DNA from 2 places in the Erwinia sorbitola genome. Region 1 is predicted to be linked to the other one. Evidence: predicted binding sites of a transcription regulator. Region 1 holds the regulator's gene; the other holds the start of a gene.
What was found. Region 1 encodes PhoB, which activates phosphate uptake and scavenging genes when phosphate is short. Its sites were predicted from a motif close to CTGTCATAAAACTGNCNNAT; they were not measured.
Positions count from the first base shown of each region.

Region 2: the regulator PhoB is predicted to act here: its motif matches at 5,695-5,714, upstream of phoA (alkaline phosphatase).

Region 1 covers NZ_CP046509.1:3,606,384-3,622,688, reverse strand. The annotation lists gene rdgC (recombination-associated protein RdgC) at 1-214, opposite strand, end outside; gene mak (fructokinase) at 360-1,265, shown strand; gene eat (ethanolamine permease) at 1,323-2,687, opposite strand; gene GN242_RS16435 (phosphotransferase enzyme family protein) at 2,972-3,976, shown strand; gene qhpR (AraC-like transcriptional regulator QhpR) at 4,129-5,196, shown strand; gene GN242_RS16425 (CsgG/HfaB family protein) at 5,447-6,121, shown strand; gene GN242_RS16420 (DUF4810 domain-containing protein) at 6,139-6,489, shown strand; gene GN242_RS16415 (DUF799 domain-containing protein) at 6,489-7,136, shown strand; gene sbcC (exonuclease subunit SbcC) at 7,192-10,551, opposite strand; partial or broken gene sbcD (exonuclease subunit SbcD) at 10,548-11,770, opposite strand; gene phoB (phosphate response regulator transcription factor PhoB) at 11,985-12,674, shown strand; gene phoR (phosphate regulon sensor histidine kinase PhoR) at 12,698-14,011, shown strand; gene GN242_RS16390 (PstS family phosphate ABC transporter substrate-binding protein) at 14,031-14,954, shown strand; gene GN242_RS16385 (cobalamin-independent methionine synthase II family protein) at 15,790-16,305, shown strand, end outside.
Region 2 covers NZ_CP046509.1:2,621,534-2,637,838, forward strand. The annotation lists gene GN242_RS11720 (phosphatase) at 1-453, opposite strand, end outside; gene ghrA (glyoxylate/hydroxypyruvate reductase GhrA) at 471-1,409, opposite strand; gene GN242_RS11730 (peptide MFS transporter) at 1,495-2,961, opposite strand; tRNA gene GN242_RS11735 (tRNA-Ser) at 3,195-3,282, shown strand; gene phoA (alkaline phosphatase) at 4,219-5,622, opposite strand; tRNA gene GN242_RS11745 (tRNA-Ser) at 5,872-5,959, shown strand; gene GN242_RS11750 (NADPH-dependent oxidoreductase) at 6,219-6,959, shown strand; gene phoH (phosphate starvation-inducible protein PhoH) at 7,047-7,835, opposite strand; gene efeB (iron uptake transporter deferrochelatase/peroxidase subunit) at 8,376-9,659, opposite strand; gene efeO (iron uptake system protein EfeO) at 9,666-10,793, opposite strand; gene efeU (iron uptake transporter permease EfeU) at 10,850-11,683, opposite strand; gene putP (sodium/proline symporter PutP) at 11,954-13,438, opposite strand; gene putA (trifunctional transcriptional regulator/proline dehydrogenase/L-glutamate gamma-semialdehyde dehydrogenase) at 13,879-16,305, shown strand, end outside.

The sequences.
Region 1 (16,305 bases):
CTTCTTTACGCGCACAGATCAGAATCTGACCGTTCGTAACGTGAGTCAGGTCTTCACTACGGGGGCCGATAGGAGAAACCCAGCCGGTTTTGGCCATATCCTGGCTACCGCAGGGGGTGAAGGAGAAGGCATCGAGCTGTTTTTCCATCTCGTCTGCCACCAGCGGAATGTCGCGATTAAGACGATAAACCATCAAATTTTTAAACCACAGCATGCTGCATTCCCTCTCCGGACGCGCATAACGCGCGCGAGTTCAAAGTCAGCGCGCATGATAGCGAATCAGCGGCGGCGTTTCATTGCCTTTCCGCATCGCGCCTTCTAAGGTATTAATCTCGCCGTCAAATCATGAGGAATAACAAGTGCGTATCGGTATCGATTTAGGTGGCACAAAAACAGAAGTGATCGCTTTATCTGACCAGGGTGAAGAGCTGTTTCGCTATCGCGTTCCCACGCCGCGCAACGACTATGAAAAAACCCTGGAAACCATCGTCGGACTGGTCAGGCGTGCCGAGGAGGTGACGGGGCAGCAGGGGAGCGTTGGTCTGGGCATTCCCGGTACGCTGTCGCCCTACACCCGTCGGGTAAAAAATGCTAACTCCACCTGGCTTAATGGCCAGCCGCTGGATAAAGATCTACAGCAGCGTCTGGGCCGTGAAGTACGCATTGCCAATGACGCTAACTGCCTTGCGGTGTCGGAAGCGGTAGACGGTGCGGCGGCAGGAAAGCAGACGGTATTTGCGGTAATTATCGGTACCGGCTGTGGGGCTGGCGTGGCGGTGAACGGACAGGCGCATAGCGGCGGTAACGGCAACGCCGGAGAGTGGGGCCATAATCCGCTGCCGTGGATGGATGAAGATGAGCTGCGCTACCGTGAAGAAGTTCCCTGCTACTGCGGTAAGTCAGGCTGTATTGAAACTTTTATCTCCGGCACCGGTTTCGCCACCGACTATCAGCGACTCAGCGGCACGGCGTTAACAGGCGCGGAAATTATGCAGCGGGTTATCAAACAGGATCCCGTCGCCGAGCTGGCGATGAGCCGCTATGAGCTGCGTCTTGCAAAGTCGCTGGCTCATGTGGTCAATATTCTTGATCCGGACATGATTGTGCTGGGCGGAGGTATGAGCAACGTCGAGCGGCTCTATCAGACGGTGCCACTGCTGGTAAAAAACTGGGTATTTGGCGGGGAATTTGAAACGCCAATCCGTCGCGCCGTTCATGGCGATTCCAGCGGAGTGCGCGGTGCAGCCTGGCTGTGGCCGCTGTAAAAATAAAAATGGGGCGACCCTCATTACAGGCCGCCCCTTAATCAGTTAACCAGAAGCTTATTCCCCTTGCAGCATGGCATCATGCGGCGCGTTATCACGCTGGCTTTTGGTCAGCAGGAACCACATATAGCCCGCCAGCATTAGTGCGACAAACAGCGCGCCAATCAGCGCGTTGAACCACAGCATCGCTACCAGACACACCACCGCCAGTACCAGCGCAATACCCGGCACTATCGGGTAGCCAGGGGCGAGGAAACTACGATCCAGCTCCGGCGCGATACGGCGCAAACGGAACAGGCTCAACATACTCATGATATACATCACGATGGCACCAAACACGGCCATGGTGATCATTGCGGCGGTCAGTGACATCCCTTGTAAATTGATCCAGCTGTCGCTGAAGATCGCCGCAATGCCGATCACACCGCCAGCAATAATCGCCCGGTGAGGCGTCTGGAAGCGTGACAGTTTCGCCAGGCCCGCAGGCAGATAACCGGCGCGGGAGAGGGCAAAGAACTGGCGCGAATAGCCAAGAATAATGCCGTGGAAGCTGGCGATCAGACCAAACAGACCGATCCACACCAGCATATGCATCCAGTTGGAGTGCTCACCGACGATCATTTTCATCGCCTGCGGCAGCGGATCGTTGATGTTTGACAGCGCCCGCCAGTCTCCGGCACCGCCAGCCATCAGCATCACGCCAAGTGCCAGCACGACCAGCGTCAGGATCCCGGCAATATAGGCGCGCGGGATCGTCCGCTTCGGATCTTTCGCTTCTTCTGCGGCCATCGCTGCGCCTTCAATGGCGAGGAAGAACCAGATAGCAAACGGGATCGCGGCAAAAATACCGGAAAGTGCAGGCATACCAAAGTGCTCACCGCCTGCCCAGCCGTTGGCGGCGAAGTTGGCAATGCTGAAGCCCGGAGCGACCACGCCCATAAACACCAGCAGTTCGATCACTGCCAGTACGGTAACCACCAGCTCAAACATCGCGGCCAGCTTTACGCCGAGAATATTCAGCGTCATAAAGACGATATAGGCACCCACCGCCGCGTACTTTGGATTCAGCTCCGGATACTGAACATTGAGGTAGGCACCGATAGCCATGGCGATCGCCGGGGGAGCAAAGACGAATTCAATCAGCGTTGCCATACCGGCAATCAGCCCGCCGGTCTCACCAAATGCACGACGGCTATAGGCAAACGGGCCACCGGCATGGGGGATCGCGGTGGTCAGTTCGGTAAAACTGAAGATAAAACAGGTATACATGGTAGCGATCATCAGCGTTGTCAGCAGAAAGCCGAGCGTGCCCGCCACTCCCCAGCCATAGCTCCAGCCAAAATATTCCCCGGAAATTACCAGACCTACTGCAATGCCCCACAAATGTATGGTGCCCAGCGTGGGCTTTAATTTATTTGTCATGCTGTTATCCCCGTCAGTGTGTTTCCCCGCCATTCCCCACGTTGCAGCAACCTGTCGCGTAAAGTTTGTTGGAGGGCGTTATTCGATAATGCCGTTGCCCGTTAGGGGAAACTTGACGCGGGCATGATGATTTTTGTGCTCTGTGGTCAACTCCCTCGCAAAAAAAGTGCCAGGTGTACGCTGCGGTCAAAACAGGGTCGTCTGCGGTCAAGCCGGAAGGGGGCCAGCGATAGGATGCTGTCAGGCAAAGAAGCACTGCCTGAAACTGACTCCGGAGCCAGACTATGACCGCCAAACAATATGACACCCTGACCAATGCCGCGCTGCTGCGCCTCGCCGAAATGACCCTGTTACGCTATCCGGCGGCGTTCCAGGGCAAACTCAGCCTGCTGTGCCGATCAGAAAATGCCACCTTTTTAGTGGAGGCTGGCGGTAAACGCTATGCCCTGCGGCTGCACCGTGCGGATTACCATCAGCGTGCTGATATCGAAAGTGAGCTGCACTGGCTGGATGCACTGCGGGAAACCGGCATCGAGGTGCCGCAGGCAGTAGCCGACCGCGAAGGGCAAACCGTACAAAGTCTGCTGCTGGAAGAGGGCGTCGTGCGCTATGCGGTATTGTTCCACTGGATTGACGGGGAGATGCCCGGAACAGATGTGGATCCACGCGCTTTTCAGCAGTTGGGGAATATTACCGCTCGTCTGCATCAGCACAGCCGCAGCTGGCAGCGCCCGGCGGGTTTTCAGCGCATCATCTGGGATCATCACACCATGGTCAGCCCGCAAAGTCACTGGGGCGACTGGCGCGATGCGCCGAATCTGCGGGGAGCGGATCATCGCGTCGTTGAAGAGACCATTGCGCACGTAGGATCGACGCTGACTGACTTTGGTAAAGATCCGCATAACTACGGGCTGATCCATGCGGATCTGCGGCTGACAAATCTGTTGCTGCACAAGGGCGAAACCCGGGTGATCGATTTTGATGACTGCGGGTTCGGCTGGTATCTGCACGATCTGGCCGCGGCGATCAGTTTTGTTGAGCATCATCCGCGTGCGGCTGAGTGGGTTGATCACTGGATCCGCGGCTATGAGCAGGTGGCGCACATCAGCGATGCGGAGATGGAAAAGATACCTGCGCTGCTGATCCAGCGTCGTATTCAGCTGCTGGCCTGGGCAGGATCTCACGCGGAAACCGAGATGGCGCAGAGCCTTGGATCCCAGTGGGCCGATCACTCGGTGCGCCTGTGTCGTCGTTATCTTGAAACCAGTGAACTGCCGGTTGGAGCCTGAGCCGGTTGCACCGTTGTCGGGCACTCTGCGCCCCGGCGGTGCTTACCGTGCCAATAATTAAAGGGTAAATGCATGAATTTGCTGAAGGCTGGGGTTGGTACGGAACTTGCTGTAAATAAGGTATCCACCGCAGCTTAAAGGCAATAACGATGATGATGCAAAGCAACCTGGCCAGGCCGGAAATCAGCCATGTCCTTGGCAGCGCCAGCGCCTGTAACCGCGGCGTGCTGGCCGCCGCTGCCAGCGGACTCAGCGAGTTTATCAGTCACAGCGGCGGCGACGTCGATCGTATCTTTGGCGTCAGCGGTATCAATCCGGAGCTGCTGGCGCAGCCCACCCTCAGCCTCGGCTTAATTAACTACTGCCGTGTGATGGAAGAGGCCGCTCGTCATTCAGGTTGTGATAACTTCGGTTTGCATTACGGCAGGCAGTTCAAACCGCAGTCATTAGGTCTGATTGGCTATATCGGTCTGTGCAGCGCCACGCTGGAGCAGGCACTGCATAATGTCGTCAGCGCCTTTCCATGGCATCAGCACGATACGCTGACACGGCTGGTGGATAAGGGCGACTGCTGGCGGCTGGACTATCAGGTGCGCCACGGTGCCATCCTCTGCCGCCGTCAGGATGCAGAGCTGACGCTGGGGATGTTCCTTAATCTGATCCGCCACGTGGCCGGAAAAAACTGGGCACCGCGTGAAGTCCATTTTGAACATCCCCGTCCAGGACAGTGGCACGAGCACTGTAAAGTCTTTGATGCTCCGGTCTATTTTGATCAGCCGTTTAACTCTTTACTGATCCCAAAACGCGATCTGCTGCGCGCCATGCCGGACAGCGATCCGCTGCTGCTGGGGGTGATGCAGGATGCCATTCGCCGCCTGAACAGCACGACACCGCAGCAGAACATTGTCGATCAGGCGCGGGCACAGGTTCATCAGGTGATCCTCCAGGGGGAGCCGGTACTGGAGGATGTGGCGGAAAAAATGGGCTTGTCCAGCTGGTCATTACAGCGGCGTCTGCGTGAAGAAGGGTTAAGCTTTACCACGCTGGTAGATACCGTTCGCTGTGAAATGGCGAAACACTATTTACAGCAGCGTCAGCTGCCGATCTCCGAAATGGCTTTGCTGCTCGGTTACTCAGAGGTGAGCGCATTCTCCCGTGCTTTCCGTCGCTGGTTCGGCATCAGCCCGCGTCAGTGGCGGCAGCATGAGCTGGCGGGTTAAGCCCTGCAAAGCGTCCTGCCGGTATATGGGAAATTTATTATTTGCGTTAAGTTAAGATAATACTTAGTTTATACCCGTGATAAATTAAAATAATTTAATCTTTCAGTTTATTTTTACAAATTCCCTGTGGTAATCTTTCGTGCCAAAGGCGTCCTGCCTTTATTTATAATAACCTTCGCTGATTATATTCTGAGTATTCATTCAGAATCAGGGTTGTTATTTGCGTTATGACTTCATTCAGGGATATGAAATGAAATCCAAAAGCATTATTGCCTTATCAATATTAAGCGCAGCGATGGTTACGGGCTGTGCGACTGAATCTTCCCGCTCAATAGAAGCTCCTCAGGTTACGGCGGCATCTCAGCCACAATATCACGGGGCAAAAAGCCCGATTGCTGTTGGCAAATTCGATAACCGCTCCGCGTATATGAACGGCGTGTTCTCTGACGGTGTCGATCGCCTGGGCAACCAGTCGAAAACAATTCTGATTACTCATTTGCAGCAGACCGGTCGTTTTAATGTTCTTGACCGTGCAAATCTGGATGAGATCAAAGCTGAATCGCAGTACAAGGGCACTCAGCAGACCATCAAAGGGGCTAACTACGTTATCACCGGTGATATTACTGAGTTTGGCCGCAAAGAAGTAGGCGACCAGCAGCTGTGGGGTATTCTCGGTCGCGGTAAGTCTCAGGTGGCCTACGCCAAAGTGAATCTTAATGTCGTGGATGTTGCTACCTCTGAGGTGGTTTATTCCGTTCAGGGCGCCGGAGAATATAGTCTGTCAAACCGTGAAGTGATTGGTTTTGGCGGTACTGCCAGCTATGACTCGACGTTAAATGGCAAGGTGATGGATTTAGCGGTACGCGAAGCGGTTAATCATCTGGTGAATGGAATCGAATCTGGCGCATGGCGTCCGGTAAAATAGTTTTCAGGGAATAAATAATGAAAGTGATGAATATTGCTGGCGTGGCTATTGCTGCGCTGCTGATAACCTCCTGCGCCAAAAATAAAGAGCCGATGTATTATTGGGGAGACTATCAGTCTTCGCTCTACAGCTATTATCAGCATGATAAATCTCCTGAGCAACAGATTGAATCGCTGAATGCGATCGTTGAGCAGGCGAAAGCGAAAAACAAACCCGTACCTCCAGGCCTGCATGCTCAGATTGGCTTGTTATATGTGGATACCGGTCGTCCTGACCTGGCTTTTCAGCAGTTTAATAGTGAAAAAGCACAGTTCCCGGAATCAGCGGCCTATATGGATTTCCTGATGCGTAATAAGGAGAAAAAATAATGAAATTATCTGCCCTTATTGCCGTAGCATCGGTATTGATACTGAGCGGTTGTGCGAAACAGCAACCGTATGATTACAGCGCCTTCCGTGCCAGTAAACCGGCCTCGATTGTTGTACTGCCCGCCAAAAACAGCAGCCCGGATATTAATGCTGCCCATAGCCTGGTGTCGACGATCGCTGCGCCGCTGGCCGAGTCTGGTTATTACGTCTTCCCGGTGGCGGTAGTGGATAAAACGTTTGAACAGAACGGCCTTTCCAGTGCTGCTGACGCTCAGGGGGTTAGCACTGCCAGACTGCGTGAGATTTTCAACGCTGATGCGGCGCTGTATATCGATGTTGAAACCTATGGCACCAAATATATGGTACTGGACAGCGTGACCGAGGTGAGCGCCACGGCGCGCCTGGTGGATCTGCGCAGTGGAAAACAGATCTGGTCCGGCAAGGGCTATGCCTCTGACGCTCAGGACAGTAACAACAATGGCCTGGTGGGGATGTTGATTACCGCAGCGGTGAAGCAGATTTCCAACAATATCACCGATAAAAGCCACGACATTGCCGCTATTGCCGGAGCATCGATGCTCACCGCCGATGGCCGTAACGGCAGCATTCTGCCGGGGCCGCGTGCGAAGGTAAACAGCGCACACTAAGAGAAAGCGCTGGAGATATAGCGGGGCGATCGGCGACGATCGCCCCTTTTTTTATTTAAGGCGTCGGCGTTTCCAGCCTGCTGTAACCCAGCCCGTTAATCTTTTTCACCTTAATCTGCACCGGAATCCGCTCCTTCATCGCCTCAACGTGGCTGATCACCCCAATGGTTTTACCACTGGCGTTTAGCGTATCCAGGGCGTCGAGAGCGCTGTCGAGCGTCTCCGCATCCAGCGTGCCAAAACCTTCATCCAGGAACAGCGACTCAATACGGGTTTTGTGGCTCACCAGATCGGAAAGCGCCAGTGCCAGTGCGAGGCTGACAAGGAAGCTTTCACCGCCTGACAGTGTACGCGTATCGCGCTGCGCGTCGGCCTGCCAGGTATCGACCACCTGCAGCTCTAACGCTTCCTGTGATTTACGCTGCAACAGATAGCGGCCATGCAGACGGTTAAGCTGATTATTTGCCAGCCACACCAGGTGATCCAGCGTAAGTCCCTGGGCAAAGCGGCGGAATTTATCCCCCTCTTTGGAACCGATTAGCTGGTTGAGGTAGCTCCAGTCTTCCAGCTGCTGTTCGTTGGCGGCGATTTCGAGCAGCAGCGACTGCTGGCGGCTACGGCGCTCACTGTCATCCCGAAGCTGCTGGCGTAGTTGCCCCTGCTGGCTGGCCAGTTCGCGCAGTTGATGGTTGAGCGTAGTGAGATGAGTTTCCAGCAGCGCCCGCTGTGCAGATAAGTCATCAATATGGCCCGCTATGCTCACTGCTTCATCTAACTGTGACTGTAGATTAATCAACTGCTCATTTAGTGATTTATGCTGTCCGGTCAGGGTATTTATCCTGTCCTGCTGCTGCTGCCACTCGGTTTGTATCCGGCGAACGGCCTGTATGTGCTGCTCTGTTTCCGTACGCAGCTGCTGCTGCACCGTTGCCACCACGCGGTCGCCAAACAGATCCTGACGCTGCTGGCGGCACTGCTCCACTGTTTTCTGCTGCCGTTGCAGGCGCTGCTCCAGTGCGCTGAGTCGTTCCTGCTGTTGCTGAAGCTCTTCATCCAGCGCCTGCTGACGGCTGCTGAGAGTAGCCAGCTCCGGCACCAGCGCGCTAAGAGCCTCACTGTTAGTGCGCCACTGCTGCCACTGCGTTTCGCGCTGCTGTAACCAGCCCTGATAATCGCCATCCTGCGGCAGCGTCAGCCCCAGAGGGGCAACACCTTCCGCCAGTTTGTTGCGTAGCTGTTCTGCGCGTTGCTCATCCTGTGCAAGTTGCTGCTGCTGCTCATTCAGGGCCTGTACGGCGGCAGCCATCTGCTGCTGGTGCAGCTGAGTCTGCTGTTGCAGGGTTTGCCATGCCTGCTGCTGCTGATACAGCGCTTCCTTCTGCTGCTGGCAGTGACGCAGCGCCTGCTCCAGCTGATGCAGCTGCTGTTGCAGCGTGGTTTCCTGCTCTTCCTGCTGCGTCAGCCAGTCGCTGACCTGCTGGTGCTGTTCCGGGCTGAACGTCAGGGCCAGCACGGCGGCGGCGGCCTGCCACTGCTGTTCCAGCTGTTGCGCCTGCCGGGTGAGCTCCGCCTCTTCCTGCTGCTGACGTTCGTCCTGCTGCTGCGCCTGTTTCTCCAGCGCAGCGCAGGTGCTGCCCTCATCTTTAAGCTGTTCTACTTCGCGTTTTAACGCCGCCAGCCGCTGCTGATTTTCCGACAGTTCAAGAGCCTGATACTGCTGCACGGCGGGATGTATTTCTGAACCACACAGGGGGCAGGGCTGGCCTGGCTCCAGCTGCGCCCGGTGCTGCTCCAGATCGGCAATGCGTCGTTCCAGCTCGCAGCGCTTATCGAGATCCTGCTGATGCTGATATTTCTCTTTCCAGCTGGCTCGCAGGGTAAGTAACCGCTCACTGTTTTGCTGGATTTGCTGCCTCAGCGTCTGGCGCTCCTGCTGCAAGCGCGTGCGGCGTGTTGCCAGCTGCTGCCACTGCGGAAGCAGGGTAGCCAGCAAAAGACGCTGTGGACGCTGGCGCGCATATTGTTCCAGAGCAGCACGGAGTTTCTCTTCAGGATGCTGTTGCTGAAGCGGTGCCAGCCGCTGCTGTGCCAAATCGAGGCTGTTCTGGGCTGCTGTGAGCTGTTGTTGCAGCGGTGCCTGCTGCTGCTGAAGCCGCTGGCTGGCCTCTTCAAATTGCTGTACCTGCTGCTGCTGGGCCTTTACCCGCAGGCGAAGTGAAGTCAGTGATTGCTCACTCTCCTGCTGCTGGCTAAAGCGTTCGCGCCACAGCGGCAGATACTCACCGTAGTGTTCAAACTGTGGATGTGCCTCACGCCAGGCGTTCAGCTGCTGCTGTTGGGCCTGTTTATCCTGCTGAATCTGCTGGTTTTTTACTCTTTCCTGCTGGCGTGTTTGAAGCGCTAGTTGGTGTTCACTTCGCTCACGCTCCAGCTGTTGCGCCTGTTCATGCAGGGAGGACAGCTGCAAATCGAGCGGCAATACCTGTTCGGTAATCAGCGTTTCCTGCTGCAAGCGCAGCGCCTGATGCTGCTCCTGCGCCTGCAATACCTGCTGCTGCTGCTGTGTAGCCGCCGTCAGCGCCTGCTGCTCCTGCTGCAACTGCTCTTCCAGCTGCTTTGTCGTGGCGATCAGCTGCTGTTTTTCCCGATGAAGGCGCTCAAGCTGTTGCAGCTGCTGCATTTTTTGCTGCTGCATCTGCTGTTGCGAAGTGAGCGCCTGCTCCTCCGCTACGCTCTCTGCCAGCTGGCTGTTCAGGATTGTATGCTGTTCTGCGGTGAGTAACTCCATCCCGCTGGACTGGGCGCGCAGGGTATCCAGCGCCACCTTTGCCTGCTTATGGCGGTCAAACACCGCCGCCGACAGCCGACCATAAATTTCGGTACCGGTCAGCTCTTCCAGCAGCTCCGCACGTTTATTAGCATCGGCATTCAGGAAGGCGGCGAACTGACCCTGTGACAGCATCATTGATTTGGTGAAGCGTTCGAAGTCCAGCCCGGTCAGGCTGGCGATCATCTCCAGCTTATCTTTTACTTTATCAGCAACGATTTGGTTATCCTGGCAGCGCGCCAGCTCAACGCGTGGAGCCTGTAAATTACCATCAGCAGCCCCGCGAGCACGATTCTGGCTCCAGAAGGCGCGCCAGGCGACACCCTTTACCTCAAACTCCACTTCCGCCAGACACTCGGCGGTGTCACGCGTCATCAGATCATTCTGCGACTGGGTGATACCCTTCAGGCGCGGCGTTTCGTGATACAGCGCCAGACAGATGGCATCCAGCAGGGTGGTTTTACCCGCTCCGGTGGGGCCGGTTATCGCGAACAGGCCGTTGCTGGCAAAGGGTTCCGCCGTGAAGTCGATTTTCCATTCGCCCTTCAGGGAGTTGAGATTCTTAAAGCGCAGGGTCAAAATTTTCATGATGGCTCCTCCTCATGACGAACCGCTTCCAGCGTACGGGCAAACAGCGCTCTGGCCCGCTCCAGCCGTTCAGGCTCTTCCTCTTCCAGCGCCAGACGGCGGGAAAATACCTCTTCAACGCTTAACTCACTCAGGGTTTCATTGTTCTGCCGGGCAATCACCTGCTCGCGCTGTTCGCGACTGCGGCGTAGTAGCACAACTTCCACCGGCAGGGCTTCGGTCAGCTCCTGAATGCGGCGCTGTAGTTCACTGAGGTAAGCATCGGTAACGATTTCAATATCCAGCCAGATGGTTGCATCCTGCGGACCGGCGGTGATTGCTGCCAGCTGCTGTTCGATCTGCTCCAGTGAACCTTTAATCATCTGCATTGGCTGAAACAGCGGGATCGGCAGCGCGTCAACGGCACTCAGGCTGCCGTTACAGAAATCCACCTGAAATACACTTTTGGCTTTACCCAGCTCGTCAAAACTGAGCGGAATAGGGGAGCCGCTGTAGCGAATATGTTCGCTGTTGGCGATACGCTGGGCACGATGAATATGCCCCAGGGCAATATAGTCAGCGGGTGGAAAGCAGTCGGCCGGGAAGGCATCAAGGGTACCAATATAGATATCGCGCACCGCATCGCTTTTGGTGACGCCCATCGTAGTGAGGTGCCCGGTGGCGATAATTGGCAGCGCCAGGCCAAGAGCATCGCGCCGGTCAAAGCTTCCTGCCAGCAGCGCTGATAGTGTTCAGTGATGGCCTCCAGCAGGCTCTGCTGCTTCTCGCGCCCGGACTGACCGCTCTGACTGCGTAAAATATCGCGCGGGCGTAAAAACGGAATAGCACACAGCAACGCACCGGGCTGGCCGTCGCGGCGGTTCAGTACCAGCACCTGCTGGCTCACATCATCGCCAGCGGCGGCAATCACCCGGGTATTCAGGCAGGCCAGCAGTTCGCGTGATTCATTCAGCATTGCCACCGAGTCGTGATTTCCCCCCAGCACCACCAGCTGACAGCCAGTCTGCTGTAGCCTGACCACAAAGCGGTTATACAGCTCACGCGCATAGCTCGGCGGAGAACCAGTATCAAAGATGTCGCCCGCAACAATAATGGCGTCAGCCTGCTGCGCTTCTGCCTTCTCCAGCAGCCAGTCAAGAAATGCCTGGTGTTCGGCCGCACGGCTTTTGGTATAAAAAAACTGACCCAGGTGCCAGTCGGCAGTATGAATGATGCGCATGGGGATCCTTTCATGGCAGAAAGCGAGGGGAGTATTATACCTGTCCTGCATCCCGAATTATTCAGAGCCGATAAACATATTGATGAGGCGGGGATTTTATTTAATTCCATCAATGCTTTTAGGGGGGTGCTTTTTTCATAAAAGTGTCATAAAACTGACGCATAATGGCGCCGCATATCCCCGTGACAAATCTGTCACAACAGCAGGAGCAATAATGGCCAAGCGAATTCTGGTGGTGGAAGATGAAGCCCCAATCCGTGAGATGTTGTGTTTCGTTCTGGAACAAAATGACTATCAACCGATCGAAGCCGAGGACTATGACAGCGCAGTAAGTATGCTTATTGAGCCGTGGCCGGACCTAATCCTGCTGGACTGGATGCTACCGGGCGGTTCCGGCATTCAGTTTATCAAACACCTGAAGCGCGAAGCCATGACCCGCGATATTCCGGTGATGATGCTGACCGCACGCGGCGAGGAAGAGGATCGCGTCCGGGGCCTTGAAGTGGGTGCAGACGACTATATTACCAAACCTTTTTCGCCAAAAGAGCTGGTAGCACGTATTAAAGCCGTGATGCGCCGTATCTCACCGATGGCCGTAGAAGAGGTGATAGAGATGCAGGGGCTGAGTCTGGATCCCTCATCGCACCGCGTGATGTCTGACACCCAGCCTCTGGAAATGGGGCCGACAGAATATAAATTGCTGCACTTCTTTATGACGCACCCGGAACGCGTATATAGTCGTGAACAGTTGCTAAATCATGTCTGGGGCACGAATGTCTACGTCGAAGATCGTACCGTTGATGTCCATATTCGTCGCCTGCGTAAAGCGCTGGAACTGACCGGACACGATCGTATGGTGCAGACGGTTCGCGGAACAGGTTATCGTTTCTCTGCACGCTATTGATTGTTCGCGCTGGAGTCTGAACCGTGTTGGAACGCCTCTCCTGGAAGAGATTACTGTTTGAGCTGCTGCTTGCCGGTCTGCCCGCATTAGTGCTTGGGCTGCTGGTGGGCGGGCTGCCCTGGCTGCTGTTAGTCTCAGTGCTGTGCGTGCTGGGTTTTCATTTCAACAACTTACTTCGACTCTCTCACTGGCTGTGGGTTGACCGCAGCATGACTCCACCCAGCGGCCGTGGCAGCTGGGAACCGCTGTTTTACGGCCTGTATCAAATGCAGGCGCGTAACCGCCGCCGCCGCCGTGAACTTGGCCATCTGATTAAACGTTTTCGCAGCGGGGCGGAGTCCCTGCCTGATGCCGTGGTGCTGACTACCGAAGAGGGTACGATTTTCTGGTGTAACGGCCTTGCACAGCAGATGCTGGGCCTGCGCTGGCCGGAAGATAACGGTCAGAACATCCTTAACCTGCTGCGCTATCCGGAGTTTACCCGCTATCTGCGGCAGCGTGATTTCTCACGCCCGCTGACGCTGGTACTCAACAGTCATCGTCATCTTGAGTTCCGCGTGATGCCTTACAGCGAAGGGCAGTGGCTGCTGGTGGCACGAGATGTTACTCAGATGCATCAGCTGGAAGGGGCGCGGCGTAACTTCTTTGCCAATGTCAGTCATGAGCTGCGTACGCCGTTAACCGTATTGCAGGGTTATCTGGAGATGATGAACGACTCCGTTCTGGAGGGGAGCCTGCGCGATAAAGCGCTGCATACTATGCAGGAGCAAACCAAACGTATGGACAGCCTGGTGAAGCAGCTGCTGACCCTGTCACGTATTGAAGCTGCCCCGGCGCTGGATTTGCAGGAAAAAGTGGACGTGCCGATGATGCTGCGCGTATTGCAGCGCGAGGCGGAAACGCTGAGTAACGGCCGGCATGACATCTATTTTCATACCGATCCGCATCTGCGCGTGTATGGCAACGACGAACAGCTGCGCAGTGCAATCTCGAATCTGGTGTATAACGCTGTTAACCATACGCCGGACGGTACGCGCATCGACGTAAGCTGGCTGCGTAATCCGCAGGGAGCGCAGTTCAAAGTCAGGGACAACGGGCCGGGGATCGCGCCGGAACATCTGCCTCGTCTCACCGAGCGATTTTATCGCGTCGACAAAGCACGTTCACGGCAAACCGGCGGCAGCGGCCTGGGGCTGGCTATCGTGAAGCATGCCCTCAGCCACCACAATACGCGCCTGGATATCAGCAGCGTCCCCGGGCGTGAAACCTGTTTCAGCTTTCAATTACCACCAAGGTTGATTGTCAGTGCCGAACTGGCCGAGAATGCCCTGCGTTAAGTCTCACGGAACCCATGCAATGAAAATGTTAATCGCGCTGGCGCTGTTGCTGGTAAGTTCGCAGGCGCTGGCGAAAGAGGGAATGCTGGCGGGCAATCTGACCAGCGTCGGCTCTGATACGCTGGGTAACCTGATGGCCCTGTGGGGTGAGAGCTTTAACCGTCAGTACCCCGGAGTCAATGTGCAGATTCAGGCGGCCGGATCGTCAACTGCACCTACGGCGCTGGCGGCAGGTGCTGCGCAGCTCGGTGCCATGAGCCGCCCGATGCAGGCTGTAGAGCGCCAGCTGTTTGAGGACAGCTACGGCTATCAGCCGCTGGCGGTTCCGGTGGCGATGGATGCGCTGGTGGTGGTGGTCAATCAGGACAACCCGTTGAACGGGCTGAATGCCCAACAGCTGGATGCTATTTTTTCCGTGACCCGCCGCTGCGGCGGGCTGTCGGTACCGAAAACCTGGGGGGATTTAGAGCTGACCCAGCCAGAATGGGCGACGCGTGGACTGCAACGTTTTGGGCGTAATTCCGCATCCGGCACCTGGGGGTTCTTTAAACAGCAGGCGCTGTGTAACGGTGATTTCCGCAATGACGTGGGCGAATATCCCGGTTCTGCCGCCGTTGTGCAGGCGGTGGCGGGTACGTTAAACGGTATTGGTTATGCCAGCGCCGGATTTCATATCAGCGGTGTTAAGATCGTGCCGGTAGCGCGCAATGGCAATGAGTGGATTGCGCCGAGCGCTGAGAATATCCGCAGCGGCCGCTACCCTTACGCCCGCCCTCTCTATATCTATGTGAATAAAGCGCCGGATAAACCGCTGGAACCGCTGACGGCTGCTTTTTTACGTCTGGCGCTGTCAACGCAGGGCCAGGCTCTGGTCAGTCAGGCAGGGTATTTGCCATTGTCGGAACAGCAGATGCAGCGCGCCCGCGCTATGCTGGCTGAATAATGCCTGGGCGAGGCGTGCCTCGCCCCTGCGAAGGCATAGCTGCGTATTGCCGGGTTCGTGCGTACTTCCACTTCACGAATGTAAACCGTACTCGCTGTGGGCGAGGCGTGCCTCGCCCCTACGGAGGCATAGCTGCGTATTGCCGGGTTTGTGCGTGCTTTCGCTTCATGAATGTAAAACCGTACTCGCTGTGGGCGAGGCGTGCCTCGCTCCTGCGGAGGCATAGCTGCGTATTGCCGGGTTTGTGCGTGCTTCCACTTCACGAATGTAAAACCGTACTCGCTGTGGGCGAGGCGTGCCTCGCCCCTACGAAGGCATAGCTGCGTATTGCCGGGTTTGTGCGTGCTTCCACTTCGCGAATGTAAACCGTACTCGCTGTGTGCGAGGCGTGCCTCGCTCCTGCGGAGGCATAGCTGCGTATTGCCGGGTTTGTGCGTGCTTCCACTTCACGAATGTAAACCGTACTCGCCGTGGACGAGGCGTGCCTCGCCCCTGCGGAGGCATAGCTGCGTATTGCCGGGTTTGTGCGTGCTTTCGCTTCATGAATGTAAAACCGTACTCGCTGTGGGCGAGGCATAGCTGCGTATTGCCGGGTTCGTGCGTACTTCCACTTCACGAATGTAAACCGTACTCGTAGGGGTCAGGCATGCCTGACCCGCTCCTGCCACAACATGAATATTTTTCAACTCACATGAAATTTACTCGTTTGCCGCGGATGACTTCTCATGACACTCTTAAGTAACAGACATATAGACGTCCAGAAGTCTACATATAACTTGATGTAATTATTACGTCACTAAATTATGTGCCGAGTGCAGGCCAGGAGCTATTTATTATGACAACATTCACCCCATACCGCGCCGAAGTGGTTGGCAGCTATCTGCGCCCGGCGGAAATTAAACAGGCCCGTAAGCAGTTTGAAGCGGGAGAAATTGATGCCGCCGCACTGCGCGCAGTCGAGGATGAGGCGATCCGCAAAGTGGTTGCCCGTCAGCGCGAAAATGGCTTGCAGGTAGTGACCGATGGTGAATTCCGCCGCGCCTGGTGGCATTTCGATTTCTTTGATGGCCTGGACGGCGTAGAGCGTTATGAGGCCGAGCAGGGCATTCAGTTTAACGGCGTTCAGACCAAGGCTCGCGGTGTGAAGGTGACCGGTAAGCTGGGCTTCAGCAACCACCCAATGCTGGAAGATTTCCGTTTTTTGCAAAGTATCAGCGGTGATGCCGTCGCTAAAATGACTATCCCCAGCCCAAGCGTGCTGCATTTTCGCGGCGGGCGTAAAGTGATCGATGCGGATGTCTATCCGGATCTTAATGTCTATTTTGACGATCTGGCGCAGACCTATCGCGAT
Region 2 (16,305 bases), 980 kb from region 1:
ATACTTCGCGGCGGCTTCGGCAACGGCCTGAATATCAATGGGATACTTCGGGTTTCCGGGATGGCTGATGATATGCACCAATCCGTTTGCCATGGTGGCAATCATCGCCTCGGTATTACTCGCCTTATCCTGCGGCGCCAGCACCGGCTCGTGGAAGCCCGCCACGATGATATCTATGGAGTCGAGCATTGGCCCGCTGCAATCAATCTCCCCCTGAATATTTTTAATATTCGCTTCAATACCGCGCAGCACGCCAACGCCGTCAATCACCCGAGGCCACACCTTCATATTGACGAAATGCCAGTAGTGCGGTGCATCGGCCATATCCGGGCCGTGGTCAGTAATCGCCAGTAGTTTAACGCCGCAGGTCTGCGCCTGTAACACATAGTCACGCAGCGTGCTGTAAGCGTGAGTGCTGGCAACGGTGTGCATATGAAGGTCAACTGGGTACATCGGTTCTCTCCTTTAGATTAATAGCCGCGACTGATATCCACGCGCCCCTCCGGCATCTCGCCGTTTTCACATCGCAGCATAGCCTGCGCAATGTAGTCCATAGCTTCGTCTGGCAAGGTTACAGCCGCATTATGAGGTGTGATAGCGATATCAGGATGTGACCAGAAAGCATGTTCTGCGGGCAGCGGCTCGTGATTAAACACATCCAGTGCGGCAGCGCTGACCTCACCCGCTTCTATTGCCGCCAGCAGATCCGCCTCAACCAGATGAGCACCGCGCGCCAGGTTCAGCAAAAATGCACCTGGTTTGAGCTGACTCAGCAGGTGGCGATTAAGAATCCCCTGGGTCTGCGGCGTGTTTGGCAGCAGGTTGATAAGCACCTGAGTTGAGGAAAGAAACGCACCCAGCTGCTGCTCGCCGTGAAAGCTGGTAACGCCGTCGATCTGCTTCGCTGTGCGGCTCCAGCAGCTAACAGGGAAGTCCCACGCCAGCAGGCTTTGTGCCACGCTGCGGCCGAGGACACCGGCCCCCAGGATACCAACAGAGAAATCACTGCGCTTGCGATTGCGCAGATGGTGCCAGAGCGTTTCGGTTTTCTGCTTCTGATATTCAGGAAAGCGCCGGAACCAGCCGAGTACGTGGTACACCGCGTACTCCTGCATCTGCCGCCCCATTCCGGTATCTTCCAGACGGAACAGAGGCACGCCTGGTGCCAGCATTTCAGGATGTTCACGCAGCTGTCCGAGGATATCGTCTACGCCTGCCCCGAGGGCAAATACTGCTTTGAGCTTGCGCCCCTGGAGCATCTCAACCGGCGGCTGGCGCACCAGTGCATAGTCACTGTGGCCGTTGTCGCCGGGCTGCCACTGCCGGATGCGGGCATCAGGAAGACGCTGCTGTAAGCCGTTGATCCAGGTCTCTGCCTTAAAGAACGGATGATAAAAAATGATATCCACGTTTTTCTCCTGTTTTTCTGTTTATGGAAGAAAACAGAGCGACTGGCAAGTGAAATATGGGGCAGCTGCCTGCCCCGCCTGACGATTAGCGGCGCTCAACCTGATGAATCAGCTGGCGCAACATCGGAATAAGGAAGATCATCAGCAGCCCGATTGCCGCACTGCCCCAGCCCAGCAGGCTGAAAATATGGCTGTAGCCGGGGTTAGTGATCAGCGGTGTACTGCCGCTGTTTTCCGGCATCAGCGCAGAAATATGGCCTGAGAGCACCGATGCCACACCGGTAACCATCATCCAGCAGCCCATCATTACCCCCTGATAGCGTACCGGGGCCAGTTTACCAATCATGGCGTAACCGATAGGAGAGATCAGCAGCTCACCCAGGCTTTGCAGCACGTAGCTGATGACGATCCATTTAAACGCCACCATGCCGTCCTCGCCAGCCAGCGCGATACCAAGCGGCAACACCAGCATACCCAGACCAATACAGAATAAAGAGGCTGAGAATTGCAGCGGGATATCGATACGCCATGCTCGTTCACGCAGATTGCGGAACCCCATCGCCAGCAGCGGGCCGCCGACCACAATCACCAGCGTGTTAATATTCTGCACCCACTGCGGCGCAACCCGGATGCCATAAACGTTAAGGTTGATATTGTGTTCGGTGAACAGCATTAATCCCATTGGTGCCAGTTGATACAGCGTCCAGAACACCAGTGAACCGAGGGCAAGGATCAGGTATGCGCCCATCCGCCGCTGCTCATCGCGAGGGCGATGGCGCAGGGTGGTGAGGCAGAGCAGCAGAAAGATTGCTGCGCCCAGCACCAGTACAAAGCTGCCGGTAAAGCCTGCATGGTTAAGCATAAGACGTATGGTTGGAACCAGCAATATCAGTACTGCCAGCCCGGCGAGCATACGCCAGCGGAATTGCCGCTTGCTGGCATGCAGCAGTGGCGTATTGATATCTCCCAGGATTTTCCAGCAAAGCAGCGAGATAACGATGGCGATAGCATTACCGACGGTAGCAAACAGGAATAGCGCTTCGTAATGTTCGCTGAGTTGGAAATACCCGGCCCCGGTAAAGCCGAGGAAGAAGCCAAGATTCATCCCGGCGTAATTCCACAGGAAGGCGCTTTCACGGCGGTTATCCTCCGGAGCAAAGCGCTGGGTCAGCATCATATTGATGCAGGTAACGTTCAGCCCGCTACCGGTCAGAAACATTGCCAGCCCCCAATACAGTCCTTCGGCGCTCTGCCCTGACAGCGTCCAGCAGCCAGCGACCTGAAGCACCATACCCAGCACAAACAGATTACGGTTGCTGAGGAAACGTCCGCCGAGATAGCCGCCAAACAGGTGCAGCCCGTAGTTAAAGGCGCCAAATACGCCCATCATAGTATTCGCCTGCCCTTCACTGAATCCGAGCCGTTTGGTGGCATACAGCACAAGGCTGGAATAGAGCACCGCAAAGCCCATAGTGGCGAAGATCTGGATAAAGAACAGCGCGCCGGTTCCGCCCGGCACCTGCTGTTGGGGTATAGGCCTGGTCTGTTCCACAACTAACCTCAGTTTTTCCTGCCAAATTAAGCCGGTTATTATGCACTTTTTCCGCGAGATGATCGGTGGCGATCTGATGTAACGCCTTGATTGGCGGTCTCCATTGCCGTTTTAAACAGCAAAGTGCGTTAAAACTGACTAAACGCGCTCAATTTTCAGGAATGGCTGTTGACCGCAGCAGGCGTTTTCCCCTACATTAGCGCCCGTCAGCAACCTGTTTGCGGCAACAATATGGTGAGGTGTCCGAGTGGCTGAAGGAGCACGCCTGGAAAGTGTGTATACGGCAACGTATCGAGGGTTCGAACCCCTCTCTCACCACCATATTTAAAGAGAAATGCCTGAGCGAAAGTTCAGGCATTTTTTTTATGCATATTTCGCAGCTGTAGGGGTCGGGCATGCCCGACCCGGGACGAGGCGTGCCTCGCCCCTACAACACACATTACAGAATATCCTACGGCTGTAGGGGTCGGGCATGCCCGACCCGGGACGAGGCGTGCCTCGCCCCTACGATACACATTACAGAATATCCCACGGCTGCAGGGGTCGGGCATGCCCGACCCGGGACGAGGCGTGCCTCGCCCCTGCGATACACGTTACAGAATATCCCACGGCTGCAGGGGTCGGGCATGCCCGACCCGGGACGAGGCGTGCCTCGCCCCTACAACACACATTACAGAATATGCCGACGGCTGCAGGAGGCGGCATTCCCGACCCGGGACGAGGCGTGCCTCGCCCCTACAACACACATTACAGAATATGCCGACGGCTGCAGGGGACGGCATGCCCGACCCGGGACGAGGCGTGCCTCGCCCCTACAACACACATTACAGAATATCCCACGGCTGCAGGGGGCGGCATGCCCGACCCGGGACGAGGCGTTCCTCGCCCCTACAACACACATTACAGAATATGCCGACGGCTGCAGGGGGCGGGCATGCCCGACCCGGGACGAGGCGTGCCTCGCCCCTACAATACACGTTACAGAATATCCCACGGCTGCAGGGGGCGGCATGCCCGACCCGGGACGAGGCATGCCTCGCCCCTGCAATACACATTACAGAATATCCCACGGCTGCAGGGGGCGGCATGCCCGACCCGGGACGAGGCGTGCCTCGCCCCTACGATACACATTACAGAATATGCCGACGGCTGCAGGGGGCGGCATGCCCGACCCGGGACGAGGCGTGCCTCGCCCCTGCGATACCCGATACAGACTGCCTGCCTCGCCCCCGCGGTATACCGTCAGATAAACATCCGTTACTTGATATCCAGCGCGTCCTTGATGGTATAAAACAGATCGGTCTGATCGGTCAGGCCAACCACGTTGGCCGCATGAGGGCCGTATGCCGCGATGCGCAGTTGGGTACCGGTGTGGCCCTGCGAATCCTCTTCGGAATTGCCGTAGCTGATGGTCATCGGGCTGCCGTCTTTGGTGATCAGCGTCTGAGTCAGTCCGGGCGCCTTGCTGTCATTGGCGATGATCTGGCTGGAGTGCGCATGGTCTGCGGTTACAATCACCAGCGTGTTGCCATCTTTACGCGCAAATTCCAGCGCCTTTTGCACCGCTTCATCCAGATCCACAGTTTCACCAATCTGACCGCAAGGGTTAGCCGCGTGATCCTGCTTATCGATTGACGCGCCCTCAACCTGGAGGAAGAAACCCTGCTGTTTACTGCTTAACAGGGAGATGGCTTTGTCTGTCATCTGGGCCAGAGTCGGCGTTGACTCCGGGCGTTCAGCGTTCACTTCGCAGGTGACCGGTTTGCCATCAAGGTTACCGTGATAAACCGCTTTTGGCCCTTTCCAGCGCACCGGCATATTGCCATCGGCGAACAGTCCCAGTACCGGCTTGTTATCACTGGCTTCGTTCAGGGCGTTCATCGCATTCAGATCGTTAACCAGCTGAAAGCCACGCTGCTCCGCCTGCTCTGCCAGCGTTTTGCCCTGCCATTCGCCAGCAGTGGCCGTCTCTTTAAACGTTTTACCGCCGCCTCCGAAGGTGACGTCTGCGCGGGCATTCAGCAGCTGTTCAGCTATCGAACCTTTCCCGCCTTTTTCCAGCGCATTGGTGGCACAAAGCTCACTGGTTTTTACCGGGCCGTAGCATTTACGTGAGGTTACATGAGCAATCTGTGCAGCCGGGGTAGCATCTTCCAGTTCAGCGGTCGAGACGTTACCCGTCGCCTTTCCGGCTGCTTTGGCCAGCTCCAGCAGTGACGGATGATCCCTGCCGTTTACATCCACACCAATGGCACCATTGTAAGACTTAACGCCCGTGGCCCAGGCGGTCGCAGATGCTGCTGAATCGGTAACGTAATCAGGTTTATGGCTTTTTTTATCCAGCGAGTAATGGGTGTACTGCCCGGTGAGCGGCAGTGCATCGATGCCTTTAAAGAAACCGCCTGCTCCTTCCGCATAGTTTCGCGCGGCTGTAATTTCCGAATCCCCCATGCCATCACCAATCAGCAGGATGACGTTTTTCGCCGTCGTGTTGCTCAGGGATGCTTTAATTGCCTCGGTCTGGTCACCGGTGAGACGCCGCGCCCCGCCCGGCTGGGTAATATCCCCTTGTGCTGCGCGATTATAGGTGGCGATATCAGCGACTGCTGAAGAGCAGACCAGGGATGTGAGCAGGGAAAGTGCGAAGGCTTTATGTTTCATTTGTGGCGATCTCCATGAATAAATTTTACTTAATATTTCAGGTGGTCAGTCTGCGATACAACTATTTCATTTCTGTGTCAGTGAGATGACGAGGAGATTTCATTGCGCGGCGGGTACGTTGATGATTTTTTGCGATTGCTCATGAGTTAAGCGAATAGAAGCACAGGGAAAAATACTACTTGACCCATTAACCGCTACTGCCTATAGTAGCGCCCCGTTGCCCCCTGCGGGTGACGGCAGTAAAAATATGGTGAGGTGTCCGAGTGGCTGAAGGAGCACGCCTGGAAAGTGTGTATACGGCAACGTATCGAGGGTTCGAACCCCTCTCTCACCACCATATTCAAAGAGAATGCCTGAGCGAAAGTTCAGGCATTTTTTTATGCATATTTCGCCGGTGTAGGGGTCGGGCATGCCCGACCCGGGACGAGGCGTGCCTCGCACCTGCGCTACACATAACATATTGCGTGCCTCGCACCACGAAAGTGTGATCCGGCGCACAATCTGCTTACCCTCCCCCCCATCAATATCACGTATGTTCTCTTTCTGATTTTAAAATTAACTTCTTAATTTTTCTTACCTTACTCTCAGGGCTCCCTATGAATGATATTACCCAACTGCTGAAAAGCCATCGCAGCGAGCGCAGCTATCTTGATACGCCGATCGCCGACCACATTCTTGATGACATCATCGAAACCGCATGGCGTGCCCCAACGTCTGTAAACTCGCAGCAGGTTTCGCTGGTGGTGGTTCGCGACCCGGCCACTCGTGCACGTATTGCAGAACTGGCCGGAGGGCAGCCGTGGATTGCTAAGGCACCGGTTTTCATCACCTTTGTGTTTGATATGCATAAAAGCCAGCTGGGGATTGCCGCAGAAAACAAACAGCAGATTGCCCATGAAAGCCTTGAAAGCCTGATTTCCGGCTCCACCGACATTGGCATTGCTCTCGGTGCAGTGATGACGGCGGCGCGCTCTCACGGACTGGGCGTGGTGCCAATTGGCGGTATCCGTCGTGAACCTGAGGCGTTGATTGAGCTGTTGCAGTTACCAGAGCTGACCTTCCCGGTGGCTGGTGTTGTGCTTGGCTATGTTGATGAACCCGCCGTCCAGAAACCACGGATGTCGCTGGCAGGCTTCCGCCATGAAGAACGTTATGACTCAGCCTCGCTGCCGGATGTGATTAAAGCCTACAATCAGGTACTGGTTGCCCACTGGCAGAGTACCGGGCGTACCGATGGGGATAACTGGGGCAATAACACCGCCAGCTATTATCAGAATATCTATTTCCCTAAAGTGCAGCCTGCAATTTTGAAACAGGGCTTTGGCATCGATAAATAAGCATAAAAAAGCCCGGACAGTGCCGGGCTTTGTTATTACGGGGGCTTGCAGAATAACAGCTCCTGCTATTCTGTCTGACCTGTCTGACTAACTGTAAGCAAGCAGTGCACGCTGGCAAAGCTCTGAACGCACACAGTCCTGTTTATCAAAACGCACCACGCCAATCATCTCATCCTCCTCGAAGCGCGCCATCGCGTCGCTGAGTCCGGACTTCACATGAGCAGGCAAATCACACTGAGTGATATCACCATTGACGATAACCGTGACGTTTTCTCCGAGGCGGGTTAAAAACATTTTCATTTGGGCGGCGGTGACGTTCTGCGCCTCATCCAGAATCACCACAGCGTTTTCGAAGGTGCGGCCACGCATATAAGCGAAGGGAGCGATTTCCACTTTGCCAATTTCGGGACGCAGGCAGTATTGCATAAAGGACGATCCCAGACGTTTAACCAGAACGTCATATACCGGCCGGAAGTACGGGGCAAATTTCTCTGAGATATCTCCAGGCAGGAATCCCAGATCCTCATCCGCCTGCAACACCGGGCGCGTAACGATGATCCTGTCGACATCCTTATGTATCAGGGCCTCAGCCGCTTTTGCGGCGCTGATCCAGGTTTTACCGCAGCCTGCTTCGCCGGTAGCAAAGATCAGCTTCTTACTTTCTATGGCGTGGAGATAGTGCGCCTGAGCTTCATTTCTGGCTTCAATCGGCGAGTGGTCGCGGGTATCGCGAGCCATGCCAATAGAGTCCAGTCCGCCCATCTGCACCAGCGAGGTGACCGATTCTTCTTCGCGCTGACGATGACTGCGTGAATCACTACGAAGCACACGTTTTGCTTCACGACGCGCTTTGATCACTGCTTTCTGTCTTCCCATAGTGGCACCTTACAGTTGGTTTCATTTCCCGCATCAGTTATATCAATGCGATTACGTGAACGCTTTAGAGGTTGTGGCTTCCTTTTAAGCCTTGTCTGGCCGTTGGAACAAATGCAAAGCAGAGCGCATGCCCGCAGTGCACCGGAAAGGGTTAAAGGAGTTGAGTTGCCGTTGGATTGTGAAAGAAGTGAAAGTTACAGAGGAAATGTATTCCTCACAAATGTTTGCGATATAAGACGTTACGACTAATAACCCGTTAAGGGATCTCTGCATTCGCTATCTCCACCCATAAAAACTCGATGCGAAAATCAACAGCAATTTCATATTCTTCATATTAGCTAAAAAAAGCAACATTTTTTTTACCGTTTATATGACAGTTAGATGAACCTGTTTTTTATCATGAAGTTACGAAAGAGAATTTATTTTTAACGCAGGTGCAGGAAAGAGTAAATGGGTGATTTTTAATCAGATCAATTGTATTGCGCTTATTACCTGGAGCAGCAAAAGATTAGCGGATTAAGATTAATCCGCTAAATAAGATCAGGCTTCCAGCAGCCCCTGGGCCAGATAGTGCTGTGCGTCCGCCACGCCTGGCAACACGAAGAAATATCCACCGCCAATCGGTTTTATATATTCTTCAAGCGCTTCGCCATTAAGGCGTTTCTGCACGGTAAGAAAACCTTTTTCTAAATCGTGCTGATAACAGACAAACAGCAATCCCATCTCCAGCTGGCCAGAATTAGAAACTCCCAGAGAATAACTGTAACCACGACGCAGCATCAGGCTGGATTGCGTTTCCGGCGTGCGCGGGTTAGCCAGACGGATATGGGCATCCATCGGAATAACGTCGCCCTGCGGATCGCTGGCATAATCAGGCACATCATGCTCTTTATGCATACCCAACGGCGCACCGCTATGTTTCTCACGGCCAAAAATGGTCTGCTGTTCACGCAGCGGAGTACGATCCCAGAACTCTACGTGGAACTGGATAATACGCGCCACCTGGTAGCTGCCACCCAGCGTCCACGCTGGTTCGCCCTGCCCCTTGCTGACCCACAGAATATTATCCATCAGGTTGCCGTCGGTACTGTCCGGATTCGCCGTGCCGTCTTTAAAGCCCAGCAGGTTTATCGGCGTCTCTTTGCCTCTGCTACGTGCCGCATGATCCGAGATAAACCCTTCACGCCGCCAGCGTACACTGAGCAGATCCGGCGAATGCTTGATAATATCGCGCAGCGCATGGATCACCGTGTCATTGGTATTTGCACAAATCTGCAATAGCAGATCGCCGTGGCACAGCCGGGCATCAAGGGAATCATTCGGGAAGCGCGTCATCGGCTGCAACTTCAGCGGTTTTAAACCCTGTAAACCGAAACGCTCGTCAAACAATGAAGTGCCGACGGAAACCGTAATAGTGAGGTTATCCGGATAGATATCATCACCCAGAATCCCGGAATCCATTGGCGGCAGCTGCGGATTGGTAACCAGCGGCGCTTTACCGCCTGCGGTCAGAAACGCAATACGGTCGGTTAACAGGCGGAACAGACGCACCAGATCGGCTTTGTCCGTGGCCAGCACATCAAAAGCCACCAGCATCATTGACGCCTGCTGCGGCGTGGTGATCCCGGCCTGATGAGCACCATAAAATGGCTGGCGCTCCTGGCGGGCACCGGGTGGCAGGGTTCCCGGCGATGAGGTTTTCTCTTCACTGGCCGCATGAACCGGGCAACCACCCGCCACGACCAGGGCACCGCTGAGGATGCCCATCCCTTTCAGTAAACGACGACGTGACGCTAACGCCACGCCATCAACAGGTTTTGCCATTTATAATTAATCCAGCCCCAGCGTACCGCGCAGCAGTGCAAGATCTTCGGCCAAAGCCGTGATAGGACCTTTCAGCGCCGTGCGATCGGCATCAGTTAATTTTTCGTAGGATTCAAAGCCATCTTTGGTACGGTACTTCGCCAGAATGGTGTCGACTTTCTTAAAGTTACCGTCCACTTTCGCCAGCAGCTGCGGGTTAGCTTTCTGCACCAGCGGACGCAGCAGGTTAACAATCTTCTGCGCGCCATCAACGTTGGCCTGGAAATCCCACAGATCAGTCCGGCTGTAGCGGTCTTCTTCACCGGAAATTTTGCTGGAAGCGACTTCCTCAATCAGACCGGCAGCACCGCCCACGACTTTGCCCGGAGGGAAGGCCAGCTCACTGATTCGGGTTTGCAGATCCAGCACATCTTTGTACAGCTGGTCGGCGAATTTATCCATACCTTTGGTGGTGTTATCAGCAAACAGTACCTTTTCCAGACGGTGGAAACCGGTGAACTTCGGATCGGATGCTTTCTTCTCGAAATCATCTTCACGGGCATCAATGGCACCGTCGAGATCGGAGAACAGTTCAGCGATAGGTTCGATGCGCTCATAGTGCTGACGGGTTGGTGCAAACAGCGCTTTTGCCTTCTCCAGATCGCCCGCTTTCACCGCATCGGTAAAGGCTTTGGTGCCCGCAACCAGCTGTTCGACTTCTTTAGTGACATACAGCTTGTAATCAGCAATCGGGCCAACCAGTTGCAGCACATCAGGCTTGCCATCGTTGACTTTGCTGCCGTTGGCTTTAACGATCAGCTTGCCTTTCGGGTTGCTCAACAGGCCGCAGGTAATGTCGTACTCACCGGCTTCCAGGTTAGCCGTCAGCTTCTGGGTGAAGGATGGCGCGATATTTTCACGCTCTTCCACTACCATCACGCCTTTCAGAATCTCCCACTCCAGCGCTTTCTGGCTGTTATTTTTGATGATGAACTGTGTTTTCCCGGCATCAACCGTCAGCGTCATCGGCTCACACTGTTTATCGGTCACGCTAACGTTAACCTTCGGGATATCGGCAGCCAGCGCAGCACCGGACGAGGTGAGAGCCGCAAGCAGAGCAGCATTCAGTGCCTGGCGGCGAAAGTGTGTGGTCATAAAGTGATCCCAGTTAAAGTGTTATAAGCGGCAGACCAGTGGTCTGCCAGACAGAATCAGCGCGTGGTACGCGCAGAGGTCGAAATGGTGCGCGCGGGCATAGCAAACAGCAGCAACGCAGGAACCAGATAGATAAACCATACGGCCACTTCACTGACGCTTGGCGCTTCCTGGTAGCCCAGCAGCCCTTCCAGCAGAGTACCGATAACGCTGTGAGTGGTTAACACGCCGCTGAAGTCGAATGCCAGCTGCTGGAAGTGATTCCACAGCCCGGCTTCATGGAAAGCGCGGATCGCCCCGGCGGCCAGACCGGCTGCGACAAAAATGATAAACAGGCTGGTCCACTTGAAGAAACTGGCAAGGTTAAGGCGTACCCCGCCCCAGTAAATAAGCATACCCAGCACCACTGCGGTACCGAGGCCCAGCATCGCTCCCAGCGGCGGGCCGTAGCCCACATCCTGCTGAAATGCCGCCAGCAGGAAGAAGACTGACTCCAGGCCTTCACGTGCCACGGCCAGAAACACCATCATCACCAGCGCCCAGCCGCTGCTGTTGCCTTTCTGCAATGCGCTGTCGACAGCATCTTCCAGCTGCGCTTTTACGTTTCGGGAGACTTTGCGCATCCAGAACACCATCCAGGTGAGGATCACTACGGCGACAACGGCAACCAGGCCCTCGAACAGCTCCTGCTCTTTCTGCGGAAATTCGCCAGTGGTTTCATTGATAAACCAGCCCAGTGCCAGGCACATAGCGGCGGCAACAAACACCCCAATCCACATCGCGCCAAACCACTGGCTGCGCTGGGTGCGTTTCAGATAACTGGCTATCAGGCTGACAATCAGCGCCGCTTCCAATCCTTCGCGTAACATAATGAGAAACGGGACAAACATGCCATACACCTCAGAGCGTGAAATCAGGTCAAAAACCGTAAAGATAAGTAAAATAAAAACGATACTGATTATCATTATCGCGCATTAAATTACAAGATGGCTGGAAGATATTTTCGTGTTTTGCGAGGAGGGTAAAAGCATTCGAGGTAGCTGCGGGCGGGCAGTTCCTCAACGCCAGGCCCCGTCAGAGAGCCTGAACGTATAGCGGGAATGGCAGAAAACAAGCCTATACGCTGGCATCAGACAACGCCAGCGCACAGAGAACGATTATTAGTCGGCCTGGTATTCCGCTTCAGCGGCATCAAAACGCTGCTGCGCGGCGGCAGATGGCGCTTTGCCCAGCAGGCTGAACGCCACAATGGCAATCGTGGCAAACAGGAAGCCCGGGATGATCTCGTAAAGATTCAGCCATGCATACTGTTTCCAGATCAGAACCGTTGCCGCACCGACAATCATACCGGCCAGTGCGCCATTACGCGTCATGCGCTTCCACACCAGAGAAAGCAGTACTACCGGCCCGAATGCAGCGCCAAAGCCCGCCCAGGCGTAGCTCACCAGCCCCAGCACACGGTTGTCCGGATTCGCCGCCAGCGCAATGGCAATGGCGGCCACCAGCAGCACCATAAGACGCCCGACCCATACCAGTTCACGCTGGCTGGCACCCTTACGCAGGAAGTTCTTATACAGATCTTCCGTCAGCGCGCTGGAACAGACCAGCAGCTGGCAGCTAAGAGTGGACATTACTGCCGCGAGAATTGCCGACAGCAGAATACCGGCAATCCAGGGGTTAAAGAGAATACGCGCCAGCTCTATAAAGATACGCTCACCGTTTTGCGAGACTTCGCCCGCCTGATCCGGATGGTTCTGGAAGTAGGCAATACCGAAGAAGCCCACGGCAACGGCACCCGCCAGGCAGAGGATCATCCAGACCATGCCGATACGGCGCGCGGTACGAATGGAGCGATGAGAATCAGCAGCCATAAAACGCGCCAGAATATGCGGCTGACCGAAGTAGCCCAGTCCCCAGCCCAGCAGAGAGATAATCGCCACAAAGTTCAGGTTCTTCAGCATATCAACGTTGCCGAGGCTTTTTGCTTCGATCACTTTCATCGCATCATCCAGGCCACCGACGGCGAGGATAACCATGATCGGCGTCAGGATCAGAGCAAAAATCATCAGGGTGGCCTGAACAGTATCCGTCCAGCTCACTGCCAGGAACCCGCCAACGAAGGTGTAAACGATAGTGGCTGCGGCACCGGCCCACAGCGCCGTTTCATAGCTCATGCCGAAGGTGCTTTCAAACAGTCGTGCGCCCGCCACCACGCCCGAGGCGCAGTAGATGGTGAAGAACACCAGGATAACCAGCGCTGAGATCACCCGCAGCAGCTTGCTGGAGTCTTCAAAACGGCTGGAGAAATAGTCAGGCAGCGTGAGGGCATTATCATGATACTCAGTCTGCACACGCAGACGGCCCGCAACAATTTTCCAGTTCAGCCAGGCACCAAGTGTCAGGCCGATGGCAATCCAGCTTTCGGAAATCCCGGAAAGGAAGATGGCACCCGGTAGCCCCATCAGCAGCCAGCCGCTCATATCCGATGCACCGGCAGAGAGCGCAGTTACCACGCTGCCCAGACTGCGTCCACCCAGAATATAGTCATCAAAGTTTTTCGTTGAACGGTAAGCAATAAAACCAATCAACACCATGCCGAGAATATAAATACAAAATGTCACCATCATTGGCGTACTTACAGTCATTCAGGTTCTCCACTTATTATTAGTTTCCACAGCGGGAGGCTGTATATGCGTCAGCTGCCGGAACGTAGCAAGCCAGCGCAAGGTTATGGCATCCAGCCGGGGGCGGTATCCTGCCGTAAACGGCTGTGTGGCACAAACGATTTAACACAGCTTGCACATCCATTTCACCAGGTTGTTACCTCTAAATGTTGGCAGGTTGCACTCCATCACATTTCGCCCGGTTGCACCCGCACAACATCCTCATTAAACCCAGGGTTTACGGCACTCTGTAAACCTGGCGAGATTCTTGCAGCAATATCCATGCCGCTTTTTGTGCGTTAACAAAAAGCCAGTTTTAAAGTTTGAGGATAGGGTCACATTTAACGAGGTTGCACAAAGTTGCAACATCAGTGATATTGCACCCTATCATTTGTTATCCACTGATTCAGGAGCTGTAAGGCATGGGCACAACTACCATGGGCGTGAAACTGGACGATGCCACGCGTGACCGGATTAAACAGGCCGCACTGCAAATTGACCGCACCCCGCACTGGCTGATCAAGCAGGCTATTTTCAACTATCTGCACCAGATTGAGCAAGGTACTGCATTGCCTGAACTTCCAACCGGCAGCACCCCGGTTGAAACTGAGGAACGCCCGCCGGAGGAGACGCATCAGCCCTTCCTCGACTTCGCCGAGCAGATTCTGCCACAGTCGGTCGCCCGTGCCGCCATTACCTCCGCCTGGCGTCGTCCTGAAACGGAAGCGGTGCCGATGCTGCTGGAGCAGGCGCGTTTACCACAGCCGCTGGCAGAGTCCACCCACCGTATGGCATACCAGCTGGCGGACAAGCTGCGGCACCAGAAAGGTGCAGGCGGACGCGCCGGAATGGTGCAGAGCCTGCTTCAGGAGTTCTCCCTCTCCTCACAGGAAGGGGTGGCGCTGATGTGCCTGGCTGAAGCGCTGCTGCGTATTCCTGATAAGCCAACCCGCGATGCGCTGATCCGCGATAAAATCAGCAACGGCAACTGGCATTCGCATCTTGGCCGCAGCCCGTCAATGTTCGTCAATGCCGCCACCTGGGGCCTGCTGTTTACCGGCCGCCTGGTCGCCACCCATAACGAAGCGAATCTTTCGCGCTCCCTGAACCGGATTATCGGTAAGAGCGGCGAGCCGTTGATCCGTAAAGGGGTCGATATGGCGATGCGCCTGATGGGTGAGCAGTTTGTTACCGGAGAAACCATCGCCGAAGCGCTGGCTAATGCCCGTAAACTGGAGGAGACGGGTTTCCGCTACTCCTACGATATGCTCGGCGAAGCCGCGCTGACGGCCCAGGATGCGAAAGCCTATCTGCTCTCGTATCAGCAGGCGATTCATGCCATCGGCAAGGCCTCAAACGGTCGCGGTATCTATGAAGGCCCGGGCATCTCGATTAAGCTCTCTGCCCTGCACCCGCGCTACAGCCGTGCGCAGTATGAGCGGGTGATGGAGGAGCTCTACCCTATTCTGAAATCACTGACCCTGCTGGCGCGCAGCTACGACATCGGCATTAATATCGATGCCGAAGAAGCCGACCGCCTGGAGCTGTCTCTCGACCTGCTGGAAAAACTCTGCTTTGAGCCGGAGCTGGAAGGCTGGAACGGCATCGGTTTTGTTATTCAGGCCTATATGAAACGCTGCCCGATGGTGATCGACTATCTTATCGATCTGGCCCAGCGCAGCCGTCGCCGCCTGATGATCCGCCTGGTGAAAGGGGCTTACTGGGACAGCGAAATCAAACGCGCCCAGATGGACGGGCTGGAGGGATATCCGGTCTACACCCGCAAGGTATATACCGATATCTCCTACCTTGCCTGCGCTCGCAAACTGCTGGCGGTGCCAAACCTGATCTATCCGCAGTTCGCCACCCATAATGCGCACACGCTGGCGGCTATCTATCAGCTGGCAGGCAATAACTACTATCCGGGTCAATATGAGTTCCAGTGCCTGCACGGCATGGGTGAACCGCTGTACGAACAGGTGGTGGGCAAAGTCGCGGACGGTAAGCTTAATCGCCCCTGCCGTATTTATGCTCCGGTTGGTACTCATGAGACCCTGCTCGCCTATCTGGTGCGCCGCCTGCTGGAGAACGGTGCCAACACCTCATTTGTTAACCGTATTGCCGATGCCACCCTGCCGCTGGATGAGCTGGTCGCCGATCCGGTTTCCGCCGTGGAAGCGCTGGCGCGCAGCGAAGGGGCCGTCGGCCTGCCGCATCCAAAAATCCCTTTGCCGCGTGAGCTGTATGGCAAGCATCGCCAGAACTCCGCCGGGCTGGATCTGGCCAATGAACATCGCCTTGCTTCACTCTCCAGCGCACTGCTGAACAGCGCCAGCCAGACCTGGCAGGTGCAGCCGATAATTGATGCTCCGCTGGCAGCAGGCGAAAGCAGCCCGGTAATTAACCCGGCTGAACCAATGGATGTGGTGGGATATGTGCGCAGCGCGACTGCGGAAGAGGTCTCTGCGGCGCTGGATGCCGCTGCGGGTGTCGGGCCGATCTGGTTTGCCACGCCGCCGCAGGAGCGTGCCGCCATCCTTGAGCGGGCGGCCATTATGATGGAAGGCCAGATGCAACGCCTGATCGGCATTCTGGTGCGTGAAGCGGGTAAAACCTTCAGTAACGCCATCGCAGAAGTCCGTGAAGCGGTAGACTTCCTGCACTATTATGCGGGCCAGGTTCGCGACGATTTCGATAATGAAACTCATCGTCCGTTAGGCCCGGTGGTCTGCATCAGCCCGTGGAATTTTCCGCTGGCGATCTTCAGCGGTCAGATTGCCGCCGCGCTGGCCGCCGGTAACAGCGTGCTGGCGAAACCCGCCGAACAGACGCCGCTGATTGCTGCCCAG